4 regions of the Granulosicoccus sp. 3-233 genome follow, and region 1 is predicted to be linked to each of the others. Evidence: predicted binding sites of a transcription regulator. Region 1 holds the regulator's gene; each other region holds the start of a gene.
What was found. Region 1 encodes FliA, which starts transcription of late flagellar genes. Its sites were predicted from a motif close to GCTAAAGTTNNNNNNNNNNCNGCCGATA; they were not measured.
Positions count from the first base shown of each region.

Region 2: a site for FliA is predicted at 3,229-3,256, ahead of ACUNV4_RS20715 (methyl-accepting chemotaxis protein). Genes of this name have one in related genera too.
Region 3: a site for FliA is predicted at 2,957-2,984, ahead of ACUNV4_RS23205 (methyl-accepting chemotaxis protein). Genes of this name have one in related genera too.
Region 4: a site for FliA is predicted at 3,669-3,696, ahead of ACUNV4_RS23800 (methyl-accepting chemotaxis protein). Genes of this name have one in related genera too.

Region 1 covers NZ_JBQYLE010000001.1:351,862-359,342, forward strand. The annotation lists gene ACUNV4_RS01600 (sigma-54 dependent transcriptional regulator) at 1-57, shown strand, start outside; gene ACUNV4_RS01605 (MinD/ParA family ATP-binding protein) at 291-1,214, shown strand; gene ACUNV4_RS01610 (RNA polymerase sigma factor FliA) at 1,228-1,956, shown strand; gene ACUNV4_RS01615 (DUF4339 domain-containing protein) at 1,967-2,407, shown strand; gene ACUNV4_RS01620 (GGDEF domain-containing protein) at 2,543-3,403, shown strand; tRNA gene ACUNV4_RS01625 (tRNA-Glu) at 3,492-3,567, shown strand; gene ACUNV4_RS01630 (efflux RND transporter permease subunit) at 3,795-6,986, opposite strand; gene ACUNV4_RS01635 (efflux RND transporter periplasmic adaptor subunit) at 6,988-7,481, opposite strand, start outside.
Region 2 covers NZ_JBQYLE010000008.1:237,484-244,964, reverse strand. The annotation lists gene ACUNV4_RS20725 (Slp family lipoprotein) at 1-323, opposite strand, end outside; gene ACUNV4_RS20720 (hypothetical protein) at 696-986, shown strand; gene ACUNV4_RS20715 (methyl-accepting chemotaxis protein) at 1,009-3,195, opposite strand; gene ACUNV4_RS20710 (acyl-CoA synthetase) at 3,365-5,062, shown strand; gene ACUNV4_RS20705 (glycoside hydrolase domain-containing protein) at 5,062-6,984, shown strand; gene ACUNV4_RS20700 (CHASE domain-containing protein) at 7,028-7,481, opposite strand, start outside.
Region 3 covers NZ_JBQYLE010000010.1:224,637-232,117, forward strand. The annotation lists gene ACUNV4_RS23185 (carbohydrate ABC transporter permease) at 1-89, shown strand, start outside; gene ACUNV4_RS23190 (carbohydrate ABC transporter permease) at 86-910, shown strand; gene ACUNV4_RS23195 (RidA family protein) at 936-1,301, shown strand; gene ACUNV4_RS23200 (M81 family metallopeptidase) at 1,444-2,928, shown strand; gene ACUNV4_RS23205 (methyl-accepting chemotaxis protein) at 3,081-5,714, shown strand; gene gloA (lactoylglutathione lyase) at 5,738-6,193, opposite strand; gene glpD (glycerol-3-phosphate dehydrogenase) at 6,272-7,481, opposite strand, start outside.
Region 4 covers NZ_JBQYLE010000011.1:70,610-78,090, forward strand. The annotation lists gene ACUNV4_RS23790 (PAS domain-containing protein) at 1-133, opposite strand, end outside; gene ACUNV4_RS23795 (hypothetical protein) at 942-1,181, shown strand; gene ACUNV4_RS23800 (methyl-accepting chemotaxis protein) at 1,362-3,572, opposite strand; gene ACUNV4_RS23805 (FG-GAP and VCBS repeat-containing protein) at 4,187-7,375, opposite strand.

The DNA.
Region 1 (7,481 bases):
ACGCTGGTCGAGAAAATGCGTAAATACAATATTCAGCGACCTGAAGAAGTGTCGTAAGCCTGACAGGGCACAGGACGTGACCCCGCGTGCTGTGCCCGAAGCTGCGTTACGGTGGTGCCGAATCCGGGCTGATTCGGGTTGGTTCACAGATAAATTGCGGGACGCTTCCCAAAACAGGCGTTTCAACCACCACAGATAGGCTCACTGGCGGCCAGCTGGCATCCGCTGGTTCGAGACTTGCTCCCTGACACCTCGAAACCGTTTCGATACATCCGCCTGTGAATGGGGGGATGTCGACACGGACAGTCGAGGAACTCAGCGTAGATGTCAGTCTTGTCCACCATACGGGTAATTGCCCGGTGAATTTTCCGGTCTCTCCAACACTGTCGTTGAACCGACGTCCGGTTCAGACGATTGCCGTTGCCGGTGGCAAGGGCGGAGTAGGCAAGTCGAACGTGGCTGTCAATCTGGCAGCTGCATTGGGAGCAAGTGAGCACGAAGTCCTGCTGGTTGACGGCGACTTCGAACTGGGCAATATCGATCGTTTACTGAATCTGCGTCCAGCGTACACACTCAGTGATGTCTTTGCGGGCAGCTGTCGCCTGGACGACATCGTGCTGCAGGGGCCACGGGGTGTTTCGGTCATCCCCAGCGCAAGTGGTGCCATGGAGATGGCGCACCTGACCCACGTCGAACACGCCGGTCTGATCGGCCTGTTCAGCGAGCTGCCGACCAGCGCCGATACGCTGATCATCGACATTGCCACAGGCCTGTCGGAGAGCGTGATGAGCTTCTGTCGAGCGGTGCGTGAAGTCATCGTGGTGGTCGTCGACGAACCGACTGCCTTGCAGGATGCCTTTTCCACGGTTCGGGTCCTGAACGAATGCTGCCATGTGCGCCGTTTTCGGGTCGTGGCCAACAAGACAGAGAGTTCGCAACATGGTCTGGATCTGTATGCCGCGCTGAGCGACATGACAGACCGCTGTCTGGATGTGTTACTCGACTATTGCGGGTCGATTCCGCTGGACGCTCAGCTGAAGCAGGCCGTCAGTCAGCAGAGTGCCGTGGTGGATGTGTTTCCACGGTCGGCCTCTGCACTGGCCTTCAGGAAGCTGGCGACCCGCGTTGCTCGCTGGCCGCAACCACAGACGCCCTGCGGGCATATCGAATTTTTTGTAGAGCGACTGATAGAAGTCGCCGACAGTACACGGTGAGAAAAGAGTCCGTATGAATGCACACGCGATGTACAACGAAGTCACCACAGTCGATCCGGATGGCCTGGTTGCAGCCAATGCCAATCTGGTGAAGCGAATAGCGTTCCATCTGATGAATCGTCTGCCACCCAGTGTTCAGGCGGAGGATCTGATCCAGGCCGGCATGATCGGTCTGCTTGAAGCTGCCAGGCATTACGACCCCTCACAGGGTGCCAGCTTCGAGACGTATGCCGGGATCCGGGTTCGCGGGGCGATGCTCGATGAGATTCGTCGCTCGGACTGGACCCCGCGCTCGGTTCATCGAAAGTCGCGCGAAGCAGCCGAGGTACTGAGAAATGTGGAACAGACCAGCGGTAGAGAAGCCAAGGCTGCCATCGTGGCCGAGAAGCTCGGCATCGAGCTGTCCGCCTATCACCTGATACTGACCGAAAGCTCCGCCGCCCATATCTTCAGTTTTGATCAGCCCGACGAGCATACGGGTGAAACCATTGCCCTGCCGCAGAGTGCCGAGGCCAGTCCGGGCGATCAGGTCGAGTATCAGTCCTTCCGTGAAGCGCTGGCTGTATCGATCAAGAACTTACCTGAACGTGAAGCACTCGTCATGTCGCTGTACTACGATGATGATCTGAATCTTCGTGAAATAGGCGACATTCTGGGAGTCAGTGAATCCCGAGTCTGTCAGATCCATGGTCAGGCTCTGGTTCGCTTGAAGGCACGCATGACTGAATGGACAATGAAGTAGGTGAGTCGAAATGGTCGCTGATGAATCCCAATGGTATGTACAGAAAGGCTCGCGCGTGCAGGGGCCCTTTTCCACCAATGAAGTCGGACGCTTCCTGCTGTTGGGGCGGGTTCGCAACACTGACAGAGTCAGTCGGGACGGGGAGTTGTGGGAGCCGGTGACCCAGGTGCCGGAACTGATTCCCGAAGAGCTGCTGAATCTGCAGTCCGACGATGGCTGGAACCGATTTCTGAAGGTCAGGGACGGGCAGGATGAACGCCGCAGCGACAAGGATGTGGCGCTTGAGCGTCGCAGGATTCCCGATACCGTGCCACAGCAACTGCGTGACGAGTGGCAGGGCAACGCCACACCGGTATCCCAGAGTGTGCTGCCCTGGTCATTGCTGGGAATAACCCTGGCCGCTTTGTGTGTCGTGTTGTACTTGAACGCCAGCACCGGCATTGCAGGGTAGATTGTCCCTGCGGTTTGGTCCGCTGTTTGCAAGATTCTGATTCCCTGGAATCGTGAAGCGCTTGTCATGGTCGCTGTCAGTGCCAAACACTCGGCATTAACCTCATCCGATACGTTGCGCCAGCAACGCCTTGACGTGCAGCTGAGGCAGCTTGAATTCAATGCTCTGCTGCATCGCAAACTCGACCTCGAGCGCCTGTTCGAGTGTCTGTTGACCGAAGGTCAGAGTTTCGTGAAATTCGACGGCTTGCAGTATGTCGCTGCAGACCGTGGTGCCGACATCATGCTGGGGTTCACGCGTCAGTACCGGCAGCGTTTCGAACTGAAGCTCGGTGATCGCTCGCTGGGTGAAATCCTCCTGATGCGCAGCCGGGCATTCACCCCACGTGACGAGCGCGATGCCGAACGCCTGGTCGAGAGCCTGATCTATCCGCTGGAAAATGCGCTGGAGCATTTTGAAGTGCTGATGAAGGCAATGACCGACAGCACCACCGGTCTGCGTAACCAACGAGCACTGGATGAGCTGCTGCCGCGCGAGATCCGGCTGGTGCGGCGAGTGGAACAACCACTGTCCATCATGCTGCTGAGCGTCGACCATCTGGATTCGATCAGCGAAGACCATGGGGCCAAGGTGGGCGATGAGGCCTGGCATACCGTGGCGGAGACGCTGGCTGAGCGGCTGCGTCAAAGTGACCTGATCTTTCGTACCGACAGCGATGCCTTCTGCATCATCCTCAATCAGACGGATATGGAAGGGGCTCTGATCCTGGCGGAGCGCTTGCGCCAGGCAGTGGACCACTGCGTGAGCTTCGACAATGTGCAGTTCGTGCTGACGGCCAGCGCGGGGGTCACGGAGCTGGCTGCCGGGGACAATGCACAGAGTCTGATGTCTCGTACCCGCGAGGCACTGGTCGTTGCCCGTCGGGCAGGACCCAATCAGGTGCGGGCAGTTGCGGCTGAAGAAGCGGGTGAAGGAGAGGGTCCTGACGTTGCCTGAAAAAATTTTCGCAAGAAACAACACACAGCAAAAAATATCCGTATAATACGCAGCTTAACGAAGGCGTCGGCCTGGCCGACAACACAGCGTCCCCTTCGTCTAGTGGCCTAGGACACCGCCCTTTCACGGCGGTAACAGGGGTTCGAGTCCCCTAGGGGACGCCATCTTTCGTTTCTGCGAAATGTTTCGCAGATCACAGTAAGTATCAAGTGATCTGCGTAACGATGATGATGCGTCTCTTCTCCTCGATGGGCACTTGAGTCCGACACCGCTCCCTTGTTGTACAAGGTCCGAGCCCTGTCATTCCCACCCATTCATTCCGACTTTACTGCAAGTTCTGCGTTTATCGCTGCGTCTGCTCGACTATCTGCCGAGCTGGACGGGCGGATTCTCAGGTGGATGATTCGATCGAGGTGATGTGGGGGGCCTGCTGCCGATGTGCGCGTCTGCGCAACAGGCGAGAAGCCACGCGATCTCCCAGTACCAGCAGGCACGGTGTCAGAAACAATGTCAGCAGGGTCGTGAAGGCCAGGCCTCCGGCAATGGCGCTGGACAATTGCGTCCACCACTGCGTGGAGGGTGCGCCGAACGACAGCTCGCGATCGATCAGATCGACATTCATTGCCAGTACCATCGGCATCAGACCCAGAATGGTGGTGATGGCTGTCAGCAATACAGGTCGTGCCCGCACGGAGCCGGTGATCAGTGCCGCCTGAATGGCGGGAGCGCCTTGTCGCACATAGCTGTTGTAGGTATCGATCAGCACGATGTTGTTGTTCACGACAATACCGGCCAGGGCAATGATGCCGATACCCACCATGACGATGCCGAAGGTCTGGCCGGTGATCATCAGGCCGATCAGCACGCCAGAGGTGGAAAACACGATCGCTGTCAGAACCAGAAACGCCTGATAGAGACTGTTGAACTGGGTGACCAGAATCAGGGTCATCAGGAAAACGGCGGAGACAAAGGCGGTCATCAGAAAGATCATGGTTTCCTGCTGCTCTTCGGCCTCGCCCTTGAACGCGATCCTGATCTCGGGATCGGGAGACAGTTCCGACAATGTTGCCTGCAGGGTCTTCAGTTCGGTGTCAACCAGGCTGCCTTCGGCAACGTCGGCCTCCACGGTAATGACGCGGCGACCGTCGGCACGTTTGATGACGCCGGTCTTCGGGGCAGGGCTGACGCTGACGAAATTGGAAATCGGTACCATCCCGCGGGAGGTGGGGACGCGAAGCTGGCTGATCTGGTCGAGGTGGCGCAGATCGAGCGGGTAGCGAACCCGGATGTCCAGCTCGTCGGTTGCGTCATCCGGTCGATAGCCTGCCACGCGTATTCCGGTGGTGATCAGCTGTATGGCATTGCCGATCAGCGCCACATCGGCACCGTAACGAGCCGCCTGCTGACGATCGACCTGCAGACGCCATTCCACACCGGGCAGGGCGCGGTTGTCGCTGACATCCACGAAATTTCCCTGCTCACGCATGATGCGGCGCAAGTTATCCACCGTGTCGTCCATCTTGTCCGACGGTGCGCTGACCTGAATGTTGATGGGCTTGCCTCCGCCATCCGGGCCGCCTTCATTGGCTGCGAATTCCACCCGAATGCCGGCAATGTCGCTCAGTTCCTCTCGCAGCTCGGTGGTGATCTCGGCGGCCTTGCGACGCTGGTCCCAGTCGATGAATTCCAGGTTGATGGTGCCGATGGTGTCTCCACCGTCATCGTTGCCCGAGGTGCCGGTGCGGGTGTAGACGGATTCGATTTCGTCACGGTCGAACAGGCGCTGTTCCACTCGCCTCATGATCCGGTCCTTTTCGCGAATGGACAGATCACCACGCGCGTGTACCTGAATGGCCATGGATTCGGGTTCGACCCCGGGGAAGAATTCGACTCCCTTGCCGATCATGCCGTAGAGCACATAGCTGGCCACGGTGAAGGCAAGTACCGACAACAGTGTCTTGACGGGGTTGAGCAGTAGCGTATGCAGAAGAGACAGATAGCCGGCGCGTGCACGTCCACTGTCTGACGTCAGCTTCTCCAGCGTCTGCTGTTCGGGGTCGTAGATATCTTCGTGACCCTGAACCGTAGCGCCATCCGATAGTCGTGCTGCCGGGTTTTCACGACCGATGAACCTGCCGAGAACCGGAATGAAGATCAGAGCCATGGCCAGCGAGGCCAGCAGGCAGCTGATGACGGTGATGGGCATGTAGCGCATGAACTGTCCGATCAGTCCAGGCCAGAACAACAGCGGAAAGAACACGGCCAGCGTGGTGAAGGTTGAGGCGATGACCGGCCAGGCCATGCGCTTGCTGGCATTGGCATAGGCATCGGCGCTGGTCATGCCGGCGTCGATGTTGCGATCGGCCAGTTCCGAGACGATGATGGCGCCGTCCACGAGCATGCCGACCACCAGGATCAGGCTGAACAGGACCACCACGTTCATGGTGTAGCCCATGGCATTGATCACCAGGATGCCCATGAGAAAGGAGCCCGGTATGGCAAAGCCGACCAGAATGGAAGAGCGGATGCCAAGGGTGGCCATGATCACGATCATGACGAGAACGACGCCTGAGATGACATTGTTCTGCAGATCGGTCAGCATGATCTGGGTCTCTTCCGACTTGTCCTGATGAAAGCCGATATCGAGTGTGGCTGGCAGGCGCTGCTGTTCCTCGCTGACCACCTCACGGACCGCGTCAATGGTCTCGATGATGTTGGCACCAAGGCGTTTGGATATCTCCAGCACCAGTGTTGGCTGCCCGTCGAGTCTGGCAAAGCTGTCCGGGTCCTTGTAGGTGCGGCGGATGCTGGCAACATCACCGAAGGTCACCACGGCACTGTCGGTGACCTTCACCGGCAGGGTCATGACATCGGCAATGTCTTCGATGACGCCCGGTACTTTCAGAACCATGCGGCCGGCACCGGTGTCGATGGCTCCCGCTGCCACCAGCAGATTGTTGTTGCGGATCAGCGAGAACAGCGTATCGAAATCCAGGTGGTAACTCTCCATGACCAGTGGGTCGACCACGATTTCCAGTACTTCTTCCCGTTCACCGGCGATGTCTGCCTCGAGAACGCCGGGCAGGGCTTCCAGTTTGTCCTTCAGGTTGCGGGCAATGCGTATCAGGGTGCGCTCTGGCAGGGGGCCGGACAGGCTGATGTTGAGTACCGGAAACAGCGCGATGTTGACTTCATTGACGCTGGGCTCGTCGGTGGCTGCCGGCAGGCTTGATCTGGCCACATCCACGCGTTCGCGTACATCGGCCAGGGCCTTGTCGCCATCGAATCCGGCATCGAACTCCAGCAGCACGGAGGCGTGACCTTCGCCAGCGGTGCTGCTCATTTCCTTGACTCCGCTGATGCTCTGCAGCTCCTTCTCCATGGGGCGAACCAGCAGTCGCTCGGCGTCGTCGGGGGAGATGCCGTCGTGAGTCATCGATACATAGATGATCGGAATCGGTACATCAGGTTCGGATTCCTTGGGGATGCTGGCATAGGCCACGATACCGCTGGCCATCAGGAACAGCATCAGCATGATGACCGTGCGGCTGCGGTCGAAGGCAGCATCGATGAGCGCGTACATGTCAGTTCGTGTCGCTGGCGGCTGGCTGATCCTGCGCCTGTGCCAGGCGAGTCTGGACCTCTTCGCCCAGAGCGACAAAACCCTGCCCCAGGGTGATGATGCGTGTCTGTGCCGGAATGCCGCTGACCCAGGCACCATCCAGCGATGTACTGACCAGCTCGATGGGCAGGAAGTAGACCCGGTTGTCGGCATCCACCGCCTTGATGCCGAGTTCGCCATCGTCTCCCAGTGACAGGGCAGAGGGTGTGATGAAGGCCGCCTCGATCTGCTCCACGGGTATCGTCAGTGTGGCGCTGATACCGGCAGCCAGAGCGGCTTTTGGATTCTCGACACGGGCTTCGACCCGGAAACTGCGCGTTTGGGGATCGGCGATGGACGAGATATAGGTCAGTTTGCCCGGCAGGGATTCACCGGTGATCAGATCGACACTGACATCCTGGCCGATCAGCAGTGACGAGACGGCCTGCTGCGCGGCTTGGGCGGTGACATCGAAGG
Region 2 (7,481 bases), on a different contig from region 1:
CGTCCGTCCGAGCGATCATCATGAATCGGACGTCCGCCGCTGTGGAGCGGCCTGGATACGATTTCGAGCAGGGTGCTTCCGTCAGACCGGTTCATCACACTGGCAATCGAGCCTCCCCAGCGTACACGCTGCTCATCAGTGGTCGCGGGGTTCGCAACGATCTGATCCAGCTCTGTCAGGCGCTCACTCTCGATGGCCTGCGATACCGTGATACCGGCCAGCGGCGCATCACCCGCTGGTGGTGAGGGCTGGGAAATGGCGCAGGCACTGAGCACAATGACACTTGCCAGCGTTATCAGGTATCGGAGTCCGGTTCGGATCATGCAACGTTCTCTCGGGGTCATTGATGCGCGTATGGATACAACAAGATGCTGTCTGCTATCGAATCAGACAAGCGAAAACTGTGTTCGTTTACAGTTTTTCATGCAATTATTTCAAGCGGCGGAAAGTCTGATTACACATTCCGTTACAGAACTGCTACTTTCAGGGTCAGGGCTATCACGGCGCTGCCGTTAGTCCTGTAGTAGATCGAACGATTCGTGCCCCCCGACGTCGAACGACAAGGAGATCGCTTCAACGCCGGCGCAAGCAACAGGTAGCGTGCCACTGTTATCTGCCTGGTGTCTTGTGTAACAACGTTGGCTGGGTAGCCATTGGAGTTTGACTGACAACGATCGCCAAGAGAGACACGCCTCATGCACACGATTTCGAAAGCAGCGCACCTACTCAATATCAGCGAATTCAAATTATTCAGCGAAGCATACCTGGCCTGGTTTGGCGATCGCGCGGATGATGAAGATCTGACGCTGGTATTTTCCCAGTTCATCATGTTCGGAGAGTTACCGGAATGGGCCGACCAGTTCGCCCGCTCCGTACTGGACGACCTCGAAGCCAATCGCCAGGTCAATCTCAACTCTTTCTGCATTCTCAATCTGTCTCCTCGCGTCGGCAAACGCCCGGAAATCAGCTTTTCCATACTTCGCTAGTCAGCGAACGATGACGGCGGTATCAGCTGTCTGCCAGCTGATACCGCGACAACAGACTCTGCAGCCTGCGTGCGCGTGATTCCAGTTCCTCGCTGACCGCGAGGCTGTCGCGTGCAGTATCAAGAGAATGTCGTGACTTCTCCACAAGCAATTGCAGCCCCATGTGCATGGTGTCGCTGGTATCGGCAGTACGCTGCACCGTTTTGCTCATTTCTCTGGAAGCCGCACTTTGCTGCAACATGGCCGTGGCAACGGTCGTCTGATACTCACTGATCTCATGGATGATTTCATGGATACCGGCGATCGCCTTGACCGCCGAGTTGCTATTGTCCTGAATGCTGCCGATCCGCTCGCCGATCTCGTCGGTGGCATTGGCCGTCTGTTTCGCCAGCTCCTTGACCTCATTGGCAACCACTGCAAAGCCCTTGCCGGCTTCACCAGCCCGAGCGGCCTCTATCGTGGCATTGAGCGCCAGCAGATTGGTCTGCTCTGCAATGGAGGTGATCATCTTCAGCACACTGCCGATGCCATTGCTGGAAGCAAAGAGTTGCTGCATCGCCTCGTGTGTACCGCTGGCCAGGGACACGGCCTCGCCTGACATCCTGTCTGCCCGGCTGGTGTTGGCGGAGATCTCGTTGATCGACGCATTCATCTCTTCGGTCGTGACCGATGCGCCGCGCATCAGACCACTGACGCTCTCGGCATTCTCGGCGACATCCATGCACTGGGTATTGGATTCTCCCGCACTGTTCTCGATCTGACCGGAACTGCTTCTGAGTTCCATGGCTCGTGTCACCAGCTCATCCGCATGCCGCTGAATGGCGATGAAATCCCGGTTGAGTATGGCCAGAAATTCGTTGATGGTGTCGGCAATGCCATTCAATGATTCGTTCTCGTTCGCGGCAATGCTGCCACTGAGATTTCCCGCACTGGCCGCCTGCACCACGTCACTGATCTGCTCCACCAGATCATTCAGATGACAGGTATAGCGAGCATCCGCCTCTGTCTTGGCACTCAGATCGCGCTGCATGGCAAGATCGAGCGTGATGTTCTTCCAGCTCAACAGGGCCAGAGACTGTTCACTGTCACCTCGCCGGATCGCTTCGATATCCATCTGCAGAACCTGCGTTCCCACGACCGTCCGAACCGAACGAGGAAGCCGCTCCGGATCTGATGCGAGACGTACCACCTCCGCCATCGATTCCCCGCCACTGGCCAGTGCACTGCCGCTGACCAGGCATTCCGCCAGGTGCCCCTGTGCATGCAATTCCTTCAGTTCGGCCACCGCAGCAGGGTTGGCAAACGTGATTCGACCATCCTGCCCCAGCAGCAGCATCGGCACCCGCGACTGCGTGATGATGGCGCTCATCTGTTGCAGTTCATCACGCAGATCCCTGAAGAAGGTACCCACCTCCTCCCAGTCCACCTGCTCACTGCCCAGAGCAGTGCTCATGGCCTGTACCGATACATCCAGATCCAGGGTAATGTCACCGAACTCATCACCACGGCGCATGTTGTAAGGTCGGGACAGATCACCGGAGGCCATGCGCTTGAGCGCCTTGCGACAACGCATCACCGGCACGATGACACTGCGGCCGATACTCCAGCTGAGCAACAGACCGAACAATGCGGCGATACCGCTGATCCAGAGGCAGGTGCGTATCAACGCCTCGATCTTCTCGTTCGCCGTTGCCACCAGCTCCTTGACCACGCGGTTGGCCTGCCCATGCAGTTCGGCCGATACTTGCAGTAGCCTTGCCGGATCTGGCGTGCCGCCACGGGAAGACACAATCAGCAGAGCTGCCGCTTCACTGGCCAGTTGTGTGGCCAACGCTCTGTTGCGATCCAGCAGGGCGACGATCTCCGGCAAAGCCAGGGGCGACAACTGCCGCCTTTCACCGGTCAGCGGATTGACCACCAGCTCACCGCCGTCACGAATCGCCAGCAATGTGGCATTGAACAGATCCAGGCTGCGAACACTGGCATCGACAGACTGCTGTCGTGCATCGCCATTGCTGTAGGCAGCCACCAGCACCTCCTTGACATAGCGCTGGTTGAGCATGCGCTGACGACCGGCCACATCCACCAGCACGGCATCTTCGCGCTGCAGCCTGATACTGTCGATAACGGCGAGGCAGGTTGTGACAAGCGCCAGAACGAGCACGGCTGGCAGCAAGGCAAACTTGAACCTTAGCGGAATACTGTTCATCAAGCGGGAATGTGGTAGTCGGCCAACTACACCTAGCGGAGCCTCGGACCGACACTTGAGCATCGGAGCCCGCGCTGGCATCGGGAGGGTACGAATCTGAGAACTGCGTCCGCTAGCCGATCGTCAGCGGCACTGCGTGGCGAGTCCGGACATCTGTTGTAACATCGTGATGGTCCGTACGACGCCGCCGCATGAACGGCGCGCCGCCGGAATACCGACATACACCATTACCGCAGGAGTCGAGATGTCCATATTCGAGCTGGATCTGGAACAGAGCAAGGCCAATTACCAGCCCTTGTCGCCGGTCAGCTTTCTGCAGCGGGCCGCCACCGTCCGCCCGGAACAACTGGCTATCGTGCACGGCGAACGACGCTACAATTACGCCCAGTTCTGGCAGCGCAGCCGCCTGCTGGCCAGCGCACTGAACAAGCGCGGCATCGGGCGAGGCGATTGCGTCGCCATCATGGCCTGTAACACTCCGGAGATGCTGGAAGCCCACAATGCCGTGCCGCTGATCGGTGCAGTCCTGAATTCCCTGAACACCCGCCTGGATGCAGCAACCCTGGCCTTCATCCTGGAGCACGGCGAAGCCAGGCTGCTGATCACCGATCGGGAATTCTCGCCGGTGGTCAAACAGGCACTGGCTCTGCTCAAGCAAGCAATACCAGTCATCGACATCGATGACGTGCTGGCAGACAGTGGCGAGCTGATCGGTGAAACCGATTACGAATCCTTCCTGCAAAGCGGTGCCGACACGGAGCCCGTGCCGGGCATCATCGATGAGTGGCAGGCCATCTCGCTGCTGTACACCTCCGGCACCACCGGCAATCCCAAGGGCTGTGTCTATCACCATCGCGGCGCCTATCTGAATGCACTGGGCAACATGTCGGCCATGGGGGTCACGCATGCATCACGCTATCTTTGGACCTTGCCGATGTTCCACTGCGACGGCTGGACCTTTACCTGGGCCGTTACCGCCGCCATGGGTACCCATGTCTGTCTGCGCAAGGTCGACCCGGCATTGATCTTCCAGCTGATCGAGGCAGAGGATGTCACCCACATGTGCGGTGCGCCCATTGTGCTGAACATGCTGGCCAACTCGCCGGCCGAATTGCATCGTCGTGCCAGTCAGCCGGTGGAACTGGCCACCGGTGGCGCAGCGCCTCCTTCATCGGTCATCGAGTCCATGGAGGCCATCGGCTTCCACGTCACCCACCTCTACGGCCTGACGGAGACTTACGGCCCGGCAACCATCTGCCTGCCACAGGATGACTGGCAGGGCCTGGCAACCGAGCAGCGGTCCGCCCGGATGGCCAGACAGGGCGTGCACTATGTGACCCTGGAGAATGCCGCCGTCATGCACGCCGACACGATGACTGTCGTGCCCAACGATGGCAAGACCATCGGCGAACTGATGATTCGGGGGAACACGGTCATGAAGGGCTATCTGAAGAATCCCGCCGCCACCGCTGAAGCCTTCAAGGGTGGCTGGTTTCACAGCGGGGATCTCGGGGTGATGCACGATGATGGTTACATCGAGATCAAGGATCGCGCCAAGGACATCATCATCAGCGGTGGCGAAAACATCTCCACCCTGGAAATCGAGGAAGTACTGTTCCGGCATCCCGCCATTCTGGAAGCCGCCGTGGTTGCCATGCCGCACGAGACCTGGGGGGAGAGCCCCTGCGCCTTCGTCACCCTGCACCAGGCCGGTGGTGCTGACGAGCAGGCCATCATCGCCTACTGTCGCGATCACATGGCACATTTCAAGGTTCCCAGGCGAGTTGTCTTCGGTCCTCTGCCGAAGACCTCCACGGGCAAGATACAGAAATACAGCTTGCGTGAAAAAGCGGCCAGCGCTCCCTGATGCCGGTCGTCGTCTCCCCTGCAGTGCGTCGCTGGCGTCAGGTTCTGCTTGCCCTGCCGCTGCTGCTACTGGGGGTGGCCGGCCTGCTGCATGAACCTGACGCACTGCTGGACGAATCCTGTCTGCGCACGTCGGGGGGTTTGTCAGTCTGTGCTGCCAGCGACATGGCGCGTATCACGCGGCAAGGCATCAGTCGCCTGGAACACCCCCGTTTCGATCTGCGATCCGACAATCCGGACAGACTGCACTGGACCGTTGCGCGCAACGAAACCATTGCCTTTCAGCTGATTCTGCGCACCGAGGATCGTGACGATACCAGTCACGTCACGCTGGACGTCGCAGACAGTGCCATTCGGACGTCCCTGTATCAGGCGCACTATCTGCAGGTGAGAAACGGTGGCTATCGCTGGGGGCCGAAGACCGCTGTACTGCCCTACCCGGCGGCCTACCCCGACGCACTGATCCCCCGACAGCACCGCTGCGCTCAGACAGAAACCACTCTGTTCGACCAGATTGCCTTGCCGCGTGCCGGTCGCAACCAGAGTGTCTGGGTCGAGATGTACATCCCCGACGACCTGACGCCCGGCGACTATCAGCAGCACCTGCGACTGATACCGTCTGCCAACGATTCGAAGCAGATCTTGTCTTCCGATGCCTTCGACCTGCAGGTTTCGTTGACCGTCATCGATGCCACACTCCCGCATCGCCCATCCATCGATGCTGTTGGCGAGATCTATCGCTCCTATCGACTGGAGGGCGTCGGCGAAGAACGCAGCAGCACACGCTGGCAGGAGATGGCGCAGTGCTACCAGGTCATGGCGCATCAGCACCGCATGGTATTCATCGAGCGCAACCCGGAAGAACCGCAGGGTCCGGCGCAATGGCAGGACTACCTGGACACCTATGCGCCGATTCTCGATGGTCAGCTGTTCAGTCGGGAAGCAGGATACACCGGCACCGGGCGGGATACAGCCGTGAGCGTGTGGCGCACACCCTGGCCGCAGGAGCATGACGTGATCGTCGAGGCGGCACTCAGCGATCAGCAACTGCAGGCCTATACACAGATGGCCGGCCGCTGGAGCAGGATCGTTCGGCAAAACCACTGGCTGGATACACGCTACTTCGCCTACGCGTTCGATGAGGTTGATGGCCCGGTGCCACAAGCGGAAACGGATCCGGACCGGCATCGTTACATTGCAAGAGTCCATGGCGACATGGCAGCCATTCAACAGGCCATCGACCGTGGCACCTCGGCCGCTTCTGATCCGGCAACGCCGCCAATCGACCTGTTGTGGACCAGCCATTCCGATCCGACGATCTGGCTTGATGACCCTGACACCACGCTGACCGGCCGGGTGCGTCTGTGGGCTCCCAACGCCCATGCGGCCAATACCGATTTCCTGCAAGACAGAATGGCCATGGGTGAACGCAGCTGGTTCTATCACAGCGGTCATCCGGCCGTGGGTGGACACAGCATCAACCTGCCTGGCAGTGACATGCGCAGTTGGGGGGTTATCGGTGCCCGCTACGGCATACAAGGGCAACTGATGTGGTCAGTCAACCTGGGCAGCGACGAGTTGCCCTTCGCGCAACCCAGTTACAAGCCGGATGATGATCGCGTTGGCAATGGCGTCATGGTCTACCCCGGATTCCAGCTTCCGCGTATCGGCTACCCTGCTGCCGCAGGTCCGATTCCCTCCATGCGACTCAAGGCCTGGCACCGGGGGCTGCAGGACGCGGAGCTGTATTTCCTGGCCCACCAGCGCCATCCCGAAGCAGCGCAAGCACTGATCAACGCCCTGATACCTCGGGCACTGGGCGAGGCTGTGGCCAGCGGTGAGAACCGGCCTGCCTGGCCGCGGGATGCGGCCAGCTGGATACAGTGGCGTGATGATCTGCTGGAGCTGCTGCAGCGGCACTGAACTGGCATGAATGGAAGCGGTTTGCGCCATTCCGGCGCTTCGCTCAGGTGATGCCTGGCAACCGCAACAATATCGTGGTTCCCTGCTCCGATGACTCTTCCACGCCGATGGTGCCACCATGCCGGTCGACGATCTGACGACAGATCGCCAGTCCCAGCCCGGTGCCAGCGATGTCGTTCTGCCGATGCAGTCGTTTGAAAGGCTCGAAAATGCTCTTGTGACAGGCCGGGTCGATGCCCAGGCCGTTGTCACGGATTCTGATTTCATGATACTGGCCGGCTTGCCGCGCACTGACATCGATCCGCGGCGGCTCATCCGCCTTCGAGTACTTCAGCGCATTGGTGATCAGATTGGTGAACACCCGTTCCAGTTGCTGCTCGTCGCCCGGCACACGGGGCATCTCTGCGATCTGCAGACTGGCATTCTGCGACTCGCATATGTCCCGCGTCACCGCTGCCACCAGCTCCAGCGTGGTGTTCAGATCAATCTCCTGGTGG
Region 3 (7,481 bases), on a different contig from region 1:
CCTCGGCCCTGTCGCTGATGATGTTCGCATTGCTGCTGGCCTTCACCCTGTTGTATGTCTTCATGACCTCCAGGATGACGAAGCGATGAACAGCAAACTCAGACGCAGCATCCTGTCCTGGCTGTTTCTCTCGCCATTGCTGCTGGCCGCCCTGTTTCCCTTTGCCGTGATGCTGATCACGGCCCTCAAACCACGCGAAGAAGTGTTGAACCCTCACTGGTGGCCCACTCGCCTCGCCTGGGAGAATTTCATCGACATGTGGAGTGCAACAGGTTTCGGTCAGGCGCTGTGGAACTCGCTGTATGTCGGCATTCTTTCGACACTGATTGCCATCGCGGCCTCCATCCCCTTTGCCTATGCACTGAATCGCTACCGATTTGCGGCTCGCGGTTTTCTCAGCCGATTTCTACTGGTGTCACAGATGCTCTCGCCGATCGTTCTGGTCATCGGGCTGTTCAGACTCGCCGCCAGTCTTGGCCTGGTGGACAATACCAATGGCGTCGTCTTCATCTACGGTGCCTTCAATATCGCCTTTACCGTGTGGATGCTGCAGAGCTATTTCGCCACCATCCCCAGGGACCTGGAAGAGGCCGCCTGGCTGGAAGGCGCATCGGCAACCCGCGCCCTGATCAAGGTCTTCCTGCCCCTGGCACTGCCTGCCATAGCGGTCACCGCCATCTTCTCTTTCATCAATGCATGGAATGAATTCGTGATCGCCCTGACGCTACTGCGCAGTCAGGAGGTCTATACCCTGCCCATTCAGGTGTTCTCACTGGTGGCCGGACGCTACACCATCGAATGGCATCACGTCATGGCTGCCGCTTTGGTGGCAACCCTGCCTGTCGCAGTTCTGTTCGCCTGGTTGCAACGCTATCTGGTTCGCGGACTGGGCGTCGGCGCAGTCAAATGAACGACAACTCTGGAGAAAACAGTCAATGAAGAAGATCTGCTATGGTGAATCGCACGTCCCATTGTCACCGGCCGTGCGAGCCGGCGACCTGGTATTCATATCCGGGCAGGTACCCGTTGGCGACGATGGCATAGTCGTCAAGGGAGGCATCACGGAGCAGACCGAGCAGGTCATCCGCAACCTCGAATCCGCTCTGGCTCTGGCCGACTGCGCGCTGGATGACGTCATCAAGACCATGGTGTTTCTGCAGGATGCACGAGATTTCGGGCCTTTCAACGCCGTTTACGGCAAGTATTTCGGTACCGACTCTCCCGCTCGGACCACGGCCGAGTCGCGACTGATGATCGACATCAAGGTCGAGATCGAGGCCATTGCCTACAAGCCACTCTGACTCCGGCAGTCCGGCGTGCCATCCGCGCATGTTCATCGTGGCAAGATCGGCGCTCGGCACGTGCCTGAAGCCGGTCATGCCCGTATAAGCCGCAGAATCCAATACCACTCATCTGCAACCAGACGAGAAATCTCTCAGCATCATGCGTGTATTCACGGCATCTCTCGCCACAGAGACCAATACCTTTTCACCGGTTCCCACTGATCGCAGCTCGTTCGAGGAAGCCTTCTACGCCGCTCCTGGCGATCACCCTGATACACCAACCCTGTGCTCCGCTGTCATTCCGGTCCTGCGGCGGCGTGCTGTCAGCGACGGATTCGAGCTTGTCGAAGGCACGGCAGCCTGGGCGGAGCCGGGGGGTTATCTGCGGCTGGATCACTATGAAGCCCTGCGTGACGAGATCCTGCAACAGCTCGAAGCCGCCATGCCGGTGGACTGCGTTGTCCTCGGCCTGCATGGCGCCATGGTGGCACGCGGACTGGATGACTGTGAGGGTGATCTGCTTGCCAGCGTGCGAGACATCGTGGGTGAGCGGGTCATCGTCGCCGCGGAATTCGATCCTCACAGCCATCTGACGCCGAAGCGCGTGGCCGCCCTGGATATTCTGGCGGCCTTTCTCGAATTCCCGCACACCGACTTCGAAGAAAGGGCCGAGCATGTCGTGGATCTCGCCCTGTCCGCTACAAGAGGCGATATCCGCCCGATGATCTCGACCTTCGATTGCCGCATGATCGATGTCTTCCCGACCAGCCAGGAGCCCATGCGCTCATTCATCGACAAGCTCAAATCACTGCAGGCGGCAGATGGCATTCTCTCCCTGTCACTGATTCACGGCTTCATGGCTGCCGACGTACCTTGCATGGGCACACACATGATTGTAGTCAGTGACGACAACAAGGCAGCGGGAGAGAAGTTGGCAAGAGAGCTGGGCCTGCAGGTATTCGGCATGCGAGGGACAACACGCATGACCACCATAGACCTGTCGGAGGCCATCACCCTTTGTCATCGGGCCGAGGCCGAGCCGCCTGGCAGCCAGGGCTCCCTGGTGCTGGCCGATATCTGGGACAACCCGGGAGGCGGTACTGCCGGAGACAACACCTGTCTACTCGGGGCGCTGATAGAGGCGGGTATCAGCAACGCTGGCATCGGTACCATCTGGGACCCACAGGCTGCTGCCATTGCACACGGTGCTGGTGAAGGCTGCGTGCTGGAAATGCGCATCGGGGGCAAGTCACACCACAGCAGCGGCCAGCCACTTGATGGTCTGTTCGAGATCCGACGCCTGGCATCACCCGGCATGCAATCGTTTCGCGGTAGCCAGGTTACGCTCGGCAACTGCGCGGTTTTGCGGCTGCAGGGAACCGAAATCGACATCATAGTCAACACCAATCGCACACAGACGTTCGAACCCGACATCTTTTCGAACCTCGGTATCGATCCGTCGGAGAAATCGATTCTGGTCGTCAAGTCCACGAACCACTTCCGCGCCGGCTTCGAGCCGGTCGCCGCCGATATTCGCTACGTTGCCATCGAGGGTATCTACCCGAACAATCCCACCACCACCGACTACAGGCAGGCACCGCGCAATATCTGGCCGATCGTGAGCGACCCCTTCGCCAATCACTGACGCCTGCCGGAAAGTGAAACGGTTACATCCGAAAGGTTGAAGCCCTGCCGCCGATTTTTCTCCTGACGAGATCGAACCCGCGTATCGGCAGGGATTTGCAAGCACGTGAGTCCAGGTAGTGCGCTGTTGATGGATAACGGTAGGCAAACGCAATGAAGCACCTGACACTGCGATTCAAATTTCTGTTGATTGCAGCCTTGCTCTGCACGCCAGCCACACTGGCTACCTTTCTGCTGTCGAACGTGGCCACCCGCTCCATCCACTTTGCAGAACGGGAAGTCGACGGTGTGCGGTATCTACAGCCGGTGGGTGAACTGCAACAGCTGATAGCCTCCTATGCTCTGGCTCTGCAGAACTCATCCGCAGATGATGAGCCCGCATTGCTCAGACAGCGCGATGCCTTGTCCGCCAGCCTCCAGAAAGCGGAGGAGTTTGCGCAAGATCTGCATCCGAGCCTGAGCTCAGCACCAACCCTGCCGGCCCTGCGCCAAGCTCTGGAAACATTCATCGCGCTCCCTCCGGGTACGGACCTGTCTGGTGAGGGCCATGCTCTGGCAGACCTGAATGAAGCTCTCCACCTGCAGATCCACTGGATTGCCGACCAATCGAACCTGATACTCGATCCGGAACTCGATTCCTACAACCTGATGGATTCGGTGGTTCTCAACCTTCCCGAGCTGTTGTACTCGCTGAACAATTTCAGAATCACCGCCATCTCTCAGGAGGCCTCCAGCAAGCAAAAGACCTTGCTGTATGAGCTCTTCAGCATCCGGAAAACCATGGAAGAGGCCATGGAAACACTCTCTCACGCCATCGAACACAATTCAGGCCTGGTCGCTCCGCTCCAAGGGCCAGCCGAGCAATTCGCAGAAGCACTCGAGAACGCACTGGTCTACGCAGACGCACTACTGACGGAAACCACACCCGCAACGCAGGAAACAGCCCAGGCGACGCTATCCACCGCGTTGACGCTCGGCTTCAAACTGGAACAGCTGGGCTACCAGGAGTTGCAGACAGTCCTGCAGAATCGAATCGACAAGGACACCAGCGACCGATCTCTCATGCTGGCACTGGTCTTCGGTACGGCACTGACAGGCATGCTGTTCACCTTTCTGGTTGGCCGAGGAATACTGCGCGCCATCGAACAGGCTCGCTCCATGGCGACCGCCATCGCCGAGGACCGCCTCGACAGCGAAGTCAACATTGTCCATCGCGACGAATCCGGTCAATTGCTGGCATCACTGGATACCATGCAGCAGAAGCTCAGGAAACGCATCTCGGAAGAACGAGCGTTGCTCTTGCATAACGGACGTCTGAAACAGGCGCTGGAAAGTGTTTCCAGCGTGGTACTGGTCGCTGACAGAAAGAACCGGATCATCTACTGCAACAATGCGGGCACTCGGTACTTTCGCAAATACGAAACGGCGCTGTCTGTCGAACTGGCCGGCTTTTCCAGCGACTCACTGATGGGCCAGCCGATCGATCTGTTGTGCCCCGGCGAATTGCAGCCAACACTCACCGGTGGGGGCAATGCCAGCTGCGTCAAGCTCGACAAGCTCATTGGCGGACGCAGCATGCGCCTCTTTGCAAATCCGATGTTCGACGAACAGATGGAGCACCTGGGAACGGTCATGGAAATCTACGATCGCACGGAGAAGGCGCGTATCGAATCAGCTGTCAACAACGATGTCTATGCAATCGTACAGGCGGCCTTGCTCGGCAATCTGTCAGAGCGTATCGACAGCACTGACAAACCCGAGTTTCTGGTCCCCATCTACGACGGCATCAACGACATGCTCGATATCTGCAATCTCGTCATTGGCAGTACCGGGCAGCTGTTCGACCGCATGGCAGATGGCGATTTCAGTCACTCGGTGAGCATTCCCGATTCGGTGCAATTGCACGGAGCCTTCGGGCAACTGCAACGTGATGCCGACAAGACGGTGGCGCAACTGACACGCATGATCTCCGGTATCCGCAACGATGCCCTGGTCATCGGCAAATGCACCAGTACGGTGATCGGCGTCAATGCCAGGCTCGAGGACCAGGCCATGGCAGCGTCGAATACAGCCAGCAGCGTGTCCTCCGGCTCCACCAGTATTTCCGAGAATGTGGACACCATTGCCGGTGCCGCCGAGGAGCTGAATGCCAGCATTCGGGAAATAGCCCGAAACTCCGAACAATCCAATACAGTGACTGCGCGAGCGGTCGAGCTGACTCAATCGGCGGATTCCAGTGTCAAGCAACTTGCCTCTTCCAGCGAGGCCATCGGTGCCATGATCAAGGTCATCAACTCCATTGCCGAGCAGACCAATCTGCTCGCATTGAATGCCACCATCGAGGCCGCACGCGCCGGAGAGGCTGGCAAGGGCTTCGCCGTCGTTGCCAACGAAGTCAAGGAACTGGCCAAGGAGACAGCCAATGCCACTGAAGACATCAGCAAGAAGATCCTGAACATTCAGGCAGACAGTGGCAATGCTGCCAAAGGCATCAGCGCCATTGACGAGATCGTGCAGAATATCAAGGAAATGCAGCAGACCACGACCAGTGCCATGAGCCAGCAGTCGTCGTCCACACAGGAAATCACCCGCTCCATCGGCACGGTTGCCAACAGTTCAACCGACATATCGGACCAGCTCTCGGAACTGGTCCGCGGCACCCTCGACACCCGGGAAGCCATCAATGTCGTCAAGGACGAACTGATGCGGCTCAACGATGTGGCCGGGAACATGACAAGGCTGGTTGATCAGTTCCGCCTGACGCCGTCTTCAGGCGAGACGGCCTGATCAATCCGGCCCAGTCGCGACGATTACCAGCTACCGGTATTTTCCATGCTCGCCCAGGGCTCGGCCGGTTCCCTGGCATCGCCTTCCTGCAGCAGTTCCAGAGAAATGCCATCCGGTGATCGCACGAAAGCCATATGCCCGTCGCGTGGTGGACGGTTGATGGTGACGCCGCCATCCATCAGTTTCTGACACGTGGCATAGATGTCCTCGACCCGGTAGGCCAGGTGACCGAAATTGCGGCCGTCGTCGTATGGTTCAGCGCTTTTGCCTTCCTCCGGCCAGTTGTAGGTGAGTTCCAGTAACGGAGACTGTGACTCGGCTGCACCGGCTTCATCGGCGTCAGCTGCCAGAAAGATCAGGGTAAATCGCCCCTTTTCGTTGTCGATGCGCCGAGTCTCCTTCATGCCGAGCAGTTCGCAGTAGAAATGCAGACTGGCATCCACATCCTGAACACGCACCATGGTGTGAAGATATCGCATTGTGTGTAAGACCTCTTGTGGTGAGATACCGGCTGGTGAGCGCCACCAGCGTGAAAGGGGTCCAGTGTATCCGACGAATCAGCTTACCGCTTGCCGAGGCCTTGCGCTTGTAGCAAAGTCGTAATGAGTCTCGATCCACTGTTGCAGCACCTCTTCCGTCCCCTGCGGCGTGTGCAGACCTTTCTTGCTGCGACGCCACAGGATGTCTGCAGCCGAACGTGCCCATTCATTGGCAATCAGATAATCCACCTCGACCTGGTACAGCGGTCCGCCAAAGTGATGCCCCAGCTGCTTCATGTCACTGGCCTGCCCCAGCAGAGCGCTGATGCGTGTACCGTAGTTGCGTGTGTAATCCTTCAACAGGACTTCATCCAGCCATGGGTAGCGGCTCTGGCATCGAGACAGAAAGCCATCGTAGTCAGCATCGGGAATATCACCGCCTGGCAACGAGGCTGGCGCAGTCCACGCCCCACTCTTGATTCCCAGAGGCTCTTCGAGCATATCCATGGCCTGCTCCGCCAGCTTGCGATAGGTCGTGATCTTGCCGCCATAAACCGACAGAATAGGTACGCCTGCACGCATGTCCAGATCCAGCTTGTAGTCGCGAGTCACCTTGGAGGCATTGTCCGACGCGTCATCGTACAGTGGGCGAACACCGGTATAGGTCCAGACCACCTGATCCGGGCTGATTGGTGTATTGAAGTATTCGCTGGCATTGCTGCAGATATAATCGATCTCGCTCTGCTCGATCTGCTCCGTACCGGGCTCGGCCTGAATCTCGACATCGGTCGTACCCAACAGGGTGAAGTCGTTTTCGTAGGGAATGGCAAACATGATGCGATTGTCTGCATTCTGGAATATGTAGGTATAGGGGTGATCGAACACCTTGGGCACCACCACGTGACTGCCCTTGACCAGTCGCACACCCATGCGCGAATCGTGCTCTTCGTCCAGATCCAGCGTCTTCTCCACCCAAGGGCCGGAAGCGTTGACAATGGCTCGCGCCGTCACCGAATCGGCTTCACCACTCAGGTGGTTCTGCAGATTGACGATCCACTCACCCTTGCCCTGGATGATATCGGTGCATTCGGTTCTGACCCGAACCTCACAACCGCGTTCGGCCGCATCCATCGCATTGAGCGTTACCAGTCGCGCATCCTGTACCCAGCAATCGGAATATTCAAAACCGCTGGTGAATTCGGGCTTGAGCGCCCGACCCGCCACGTGAGTCTTGAGATCGACGCTGTTGGATCGGGGCAGAAGCTTGCGCCCACCCAGGTTGTCATAC
Region 4 (7,481 bases), on a different contig from region 1:
AGACAGGTACATCGCAGAGCAAGGCCGCTGCCTGAACAAGTTCATCAAATGCCGGTTCAGGTGAGGTGTCGAGCACATCAAGGCTCTCCAGTGCGGCGATCCGTTCTACCTCACCCTGGGGAGACTGCCTCATGGAACGCACCCTGATTTCAACGTTTCTGGCCTGTACTCCTCATGCCAACGACCAAGCAAGCTGCAATGCGAGAGTCCGGCCATAGGGCTCATGGCGAATGGTCCGCTGCGACAGGCCAGGAGAAGGTCAGGGAATCACACTTGATGATCACGCTATAGGGATCGCGGTGCAGCCTGAACACTGACTGAAATGCCCGATCTCTGTGCGCTATTTTCCATCAGAATTGGCTGTTTTTCCTATCCTTGTCTCATCATACCCACAAGGTGTTCGGAACATCATTGCCACAGGTTATAAAGAGGGTGACAGCCTCAATCTCGCCATCGGGATGGCGAGCAGGCTCTAGCAAATATTCATGCTTGCCTTGATTATCCATAATTGTATTATCAGAGTGTGCATGCATGACCCTGTCAATAAATCATCGGGTCATGACGAGTCGATACTGAACAGTCGTCAATCGACAGTGCCATCACCAATAGGTCAGAAAAAGGCAGGCATTTTACCGGTCATATCCAACACGACACGATGACACGTATGCTTGTAACGGCTGGGAAGCCTCATGCTGATCAATTCCATTTCACCCAGCCGCATCCCGTCAACGCAAGGTCACTACAGGCTGTTCGGCAAATAACAATCATGTGGCAGAAACCTCTCGCTTCTAGCCACAGCAAATAGCGTGGATGCACTCTCGGAAATCGCACTGGCAGCGATCGAGCATGAATTTCACGACAATGGATTGGAGGGGTGCAACGCGAGACAATGGTGTCGCAATCATTTTCCGGCAAGGAATGTCAATGAGATTTAGTGCATCATGAATAGGCGCACTGTTTGCTACCTTCGAATCACGGCTCAAGCCGGCGATCTGCATTTTTCTGTTTTCTGTACCCGGCACAGTCTGGAATGTCGACGTATGGAGGTTTTCCGGTGGATAGAACGCCTGGCAGGTCAACTGCATTGGAGAACCTATGAACTCACCATCAGCGGCGCCTCCAGCATGGAAGCAAACGAGCGAAAGCACGCATTGTTCGAAAACCGCTACCCGGCCAGCTGACAGGGGATTGGGAGTCCAGCATTCCCAATGGTCTTCAGCGAAGTACACGATGCAATGGCATGACAGGGCACAGCCGTACACTCGGCTCTCTCTTCCCGCTACTCGAACTGGACGGTTTCACCGAAAGAGAGGCTTGAACAATCCGGATCATGATGTCATGGGCACAGTGAGCAGTGCACCTCAGGCGACTTTTTCCAATGGGTCGACAGGGGCTTGATTGATCGTGAACTGTGAGACCAGGGTATGCATCGATCCCGCCATGCTTTTCAACCTCGAAGCGCGCTCTTGTGAACGAACCGTTCCGGCCAGGGAGTGTTCTGAGACAGCGGATATTGTCGCCAGGTTCTCGATGATGTCAGCGGCACGTGTATCGGTTTGAACCGCTGATTGGCTGATGCCCTGTGTTGCCTGCTTCTGTTCCTGAATGCCCGCAGCGATCTGTCCCTGCAAGCAGCTGATGCTGACGATGATTTCACTGATCTCGGTGATTGCGGCCACCGCGCCATCACTGTCCTGCTGAATGGTATTGATTCTACGCCTTATCTCATCGGTTGCGTTAGCCGTTTCCTTGGCGAGCTCCTTCACTTCATTGGCGACAACCGCAAAGCCCTTCCCTGCATCGCCTGCCCGAGCCGCCTCGATGGTGGCGTTGAGTGCCAACAGGTTGGTCTGTTCCGCGATCGAGGTGATCACCTTGATCATGGCCCCGATGCCCTCCGAGGAGGCGCTCAGCTGACGCATCAGCTTGTCAGCCGATTGCGCAATGTTCACCGCATCGTCTGCCACAACAGTCGCTTGTTCCGAGTTCCTGGCAATCTCACGAATGGAGGCGTCCATCTGCGTCACAGCCACAGTGACACTGCTGATGTTGCTGCTGATCTCGTGGGACGCGCTCGACACCTCTCCGATCTGTTGAAAGGAATCCTTGGCCAGGTCATGCATTTGTGTGTTCAGAACGTCAAAGTCTTCAGAAAAATCAGTCAGCTCGTTCGCATTGATCGATATCTCACGAACGTTGTCGGCCAAAGAGGTAAAAAAGCGATCCAGTGCTGATCCGATCAGGTTCATCGCTTCATTGCCCTGGCTTGCAACCCGCTGGGTCAGATCACCCTTGAGCGCCGCATCTACCACACGCAACAGATCATTGGCACCAGCGCGAAGCTGCTCGGCCTGAACGAGTTCCCGTGCATTGGCTTCCTGGAGCTGCGCTTCTTTCGTCTTCTGTTGAGTGAGGTCTATCCACTCGAATACCAACCCGATCTGCTGATCGTTGCCGTCGTAGACGGGACTGATGATCTGAAGCAGTGACCACTTGCCCAGTTGCAATTCGGACTGGCTGATCTTGGGCGAAGTCAGAAGATCTGCCAGCGTCAGATCGTTCAGCAGCATCGCCAGATTCAGCCCATCATGACTTTCCGACACTTTCGAGAGCGGTAGTTTTGGCAGATGATCGGCAAGATCGTCCAACAAGCCCTTCATCGACTGGTTGACAAAGATGGCATCACCGTTCTCATCGGTGACGAGCAAATTGGTATTGGCGCTGCCTAATGCATGCCTGATGCGTTCACTGTTCTTCGCGGCATGGCTGGCCTCTTCAAGCTGTCTCTTTTCCTGCAATTGTTCTTTGAGATGCTCAACGGCCAGGGCCATGACACCGACCTCATCAAGATTGTGCGGGCCGCTGATGGGCACTTCGTAGTCGCCTTTTGCCAGACGGCCGATGATATGGGACAGTTTCTTCATCGGTACGACGATGGTCCTTCCAAACAGCAAGCCAACCAGCAGCGATGCCACGAAGGCAAACACGGACACACCGATTACGGTAATCAATGCTTTCTGCTTCAGAGCGATGGCCGTCTCTTCCAGTGTGTAGAGGTTGTCAGTGACAATGCGCTCAAGCTCGATGGCGCGTTGCAACAGATCATCATATGCCGGATAACTGCTGATCAACACGTTGGTTGATATGTAGGGATTGGACTCGATGACTTCAGCGGTCTTCATGAAGACCTTGCTGTATTCATCAAAGCTGTTTCGAAGGACACCGATCGCCTCTGTGCCATTGTCCTGAAACTCAGACTCGATAGCAGAAAGTGCCTGGTTGATGCGGTCAATATTGGCAACAAGACCAGCCATACCGCCTAGAGAGTCATCGATTTCCGTGCCCGTTTGCATCCAGCTGCTGTATCTGCCCAACAGTGCCTGTGTCAATTCAATCTGAGCCGACAGTTCACGGACACGTCCATCGTGTGCCAGCACCGTTGCGACAGCATCCGCCTTGTCTTCTGCCGTCTTGTAACTGGAATAGAAAACGGCAACCACCAGAGCGATCATGAAGCTCGAAAACAGGGGAGCCAGCAGGGCTTTTACCGATATGGACAGGTGCTTGAACATGTAAGGTTTATGTGAACTGGCGAAGCGTTAGTGTATCCACGGCCAGAGCCAACAAATCGATAGCCCGGCCCATGGAATGAGCGTTCATTATCTCGGTAGCGTCAACTCTGGAACGATCATTAGATGATTGTAATTTCTACCTGAAAATCGCTGGTCTCAGCAGGTTGAAACCTCTCACAATTGTCGATCGAATCATCGACTCGCAAATGATCCTTACACCGAATCAAGGGCTCTACCAAGACACGCCACTTTGGACCAATTTCACTGCAGAAAGCCGAATTGAATGATCTCTACCAATCTCAGAACAGCGTGCCTGTGCAACCCTCCCCAATACTGCTGGGCTCATAAGTAAATTTCTTGCACATTTGTCGCCGGAGGATTCGATGCGCAAGTTTCGACTTGCTCTCAGGCTGATCATGACAATCCTCAAGCAGAACGAAGAAGGCAGCACGGTGCCTGAGCTGCATTGTACGTGCTGTGACATTCTGTAAGTGACGATCCTGGCCAAGAGCAGACTCAAGGGGAGCAGCACACGATCGCCTTCATTCAGCTGGCTCAGCTCGTAGTGGTGGACAAGACCAGGGACATTACCGAGTGAGCAAGATACGAACAGCTCATGGTAGTAACTTGACGCCGACCTCCGCGAAGTTTGCATTTGCAGCTATGCCGTCGGCAAATTCAGTGCCTTCAAACCAGTTCACTTTCAGCCAATTGTACTTTTCCGTTAACAGTGGCTCGTTGGTCGCAGCTATCAGCTGACGAAACCGCTCGGGTTCTACTCGATAGCGCACCATGAAGCCAAGGAAGTAGTGCTCCGGGTCCCTGCAATCCAGGAACTGCAAGATGTCTATGTTGACGGCAACACCCGACCCGGGACACATCAGCATGGCATTTGAGTTGAACCCGGGCTGGCCGTTCAATACTTCAGTTTGAAAGATGGCCTTCCACTGATTGAACACATCATTGTTTTCACGGAAGCAATTGGCGAAGATCGAGTGCCCCACTTCCTGCAAGACGTGTCCTTCACGCCCCCCCATCCGAACGGAATGGTTCGTAACCGAGCCACCACCGCTTCCGGATGCTCCTAGCAACACGAATCGGTGGTTGCCCGCCAAACACGGCTTTGATCCGTTCCAGATCCACGTCGGGAACATCGCTGTACCTATGCCTTTCTCGGTAAACCACTTGTAGTTTTCCCACGGTGCACCAGAAGGCATTGTCGTGTTGCCAAGGCTTCGAGCTATTTGAACGGAAGCGTTTTCGGAGAACGCGACCACTGCGGGTATCAGCTTGTCTACATCATCGGGTTTGTCTGTGAAGGCGCTCAATCGCTGTCCGCTGGTGCTGCCAATCAACGGTAGTTGAGATTCTGATCCAAAGTTACTGAGATGAATGGTTGATCGCTCGAATCTGGAGCCATTCGAGAATGCAACATACACGTTCTGTTTGTGTTGTTGATTTTTCGGCTGGTCGTTGACAAAGGTCACGATGTCGTCAAGCCCGTCTGCATTCAGATCACCGATTCGTGGAACTTCCCCTTTCAGCGAGAAGAACGTATGCCAGACACGACTACCGCTGAATTGCCTGCCATCGGACAGGGACACCCAAACGGGTGCATTGCCGAGTATGGAGCCATCGGACTTGTTTTGGCGCTTCTGTACAAACGTTGCGATATCGTCTCTGTCATCTCCGTTGAAGTCACCAATGAGCGGAATTTCTCCCTTGAGTGAAAAGAACCTGTGCCAAACGCGGCTGTTCAGGAATTTCGTGCCATCGGACAATGCTACCCAGACAGGTGCCGGGCCGATCGGTGTACCGGCTGCATCCTTCTGTGCTGATTGAACAAAGGTTGCGATGTCGTCCTTGCCGTCGCCGTTGAAGTCCCCCACCATGGGTGTTTCCCCTTCAAGGGAGAAGAACTTGTGCCAGACACGGCTGCGTCCGAACTGAGATCCGTCAGATAGCGATACCCAGACAGGGGCAGGACCGATGGGCGTGCCATCCGCGTTCTTCTGCGCAGACTGCACGAATGTCACAATGTCATCCTTCCCATCGCCATTGAAATCCCCAACCAGGGGTATTTCACCCTTGAGTGAAAAGAAGCGGTGCCATCGTTGCGGGGCTGAGAACACGCTCGCGGCAGTAGCGGAAGCAACATGGACGGGTGCTGGACCATCCTGATCGTTGATCTTTTCCTGGGAAAACTTGATTAAGTCATCCATACCATCCCCGGTAACGTCACCAAGAAGTGGAATCTCGCCTGATTCTGGCAGGAATGGGTGTTGGCTTGGTCCCACCTTGAAGTTGGCAAAGCCACCAGGTATTGCCGCTGATATTCCGGCGCCAGATTCGCCCCAAAGTAGCCGGATACCGAGGCGTGAAACAAGGAAATTCTTCATCGCGGCACGACTGAAATTCATGATGTGACTCGAGTCCGTTGTTCCTGCATCATCGCTCGGCTCTCGAATACCGGCCAGGTAGATATCGCTATTGAAGGAAACAGTATCGATGCTTCTGAAACCGCTTGTTCGGTCAACGAGCCGCCCGGCTTGCAGCCACCTGTCAGCCAATGCGGCACCCGTCAGTTCATTACCGCGTGAATTAGGGTCCTTGCGGGAATACCGCACCCTCCCATCTTCGCCAACACCGATGACAAAAATGTTGTCGTTTACAAAGGCAATCTCGGGGCGTCCGCGTGCGACGATGGTGGTGTCGGAAAAACTCGCCCAACTCGACGGTTGGCCAAATTGCGAGCGCGCAACCGTGTAGAACAGTCTGGTCGGTCCACCACCGGCGTCATGGCGAGCCGCAACATGAAACCGCTGATTGAACACGATGACATCGAAATCGTCATCTTTGACTGACACCAGTGGCATGACGGTTTGTGATATTTCGAATTGTGGTGTCGGATCGGTGCGGATGATGCTGTGCTTCAACAGGCCACTGCGGCTGTGGACATAAAATACATTCAGTGAAACCCCATCCCAGATCAACTGTGGCCGCCCTCTTGCGGTCTCGATGCTCAGAACAGTGCCAGTCCAGCTATCTGTTGATGGTGAGAATACCTGGAGGCCAATGCGCTGAGACTGCAGGTCTCTCCACGCCATGGCAACATTCCCACCCTCTGCCTGCGCGAGGGATGGAGCGGATGCGGCGACGACGCCGGAATCGATCCATTGACCTCCCCAATTGCTGTTGTTGGATGTAGTGACGTCCCTGGAGGTAAATTGAAGTGTGTTGGTCGCATCTCTGGCAGCAACGAATATGGTCGTCGCGCCAAGCCCCTCGCCCACAACCGACACCGCTGGTTGTTCGGATCGAAGATCGGGGCCGGGGACAGTTCGCCATCCCGACTGTAGCGACCTTGCGTTATCGACAGTGTTCTGTGGCAGGTTTCGTCTGCTTGGAATGAGCTTGAAGCGAAGCTTCCTGTCGGTATCAAAGACTTGAAAAACCCACAGTGAATTGTTGATGTGTCCATAGTCACCGACGGTCGGCGACGTCATCGAACTTTCGAGAACACCGGCCAGGACGGGACCGGAGCCCCGCCCGCTCGTCATCTGTCGAAACGTGGTGAAAGGCAGATTGATGCGAAAATCCCAACCGTTGAGGTTAGGCAGGAACTCGGAGTGCTTGCGCAAATCCTCGGGAATTCCATCGCCAGCACGTTCGTTCCATGCGGCAAAAATTGCCTGACCACCCGTTGCGGCATGCCCGTTATCCCTGGATGTGCCCTGTGCCATGACCGCATTGGTGAACAATAGGGTAACAAGGCTCACTAGCGCCAGAATTGGATTCCGCATGAGTAAAGAGTCCCCGTTGAAGTGGTACCTATCCAGTCCATGGCCTAACCTGAGGCATCAGTTGGAAGCAGGTATACTCCGTAGAAAAACTGAGACGCTCGAAACT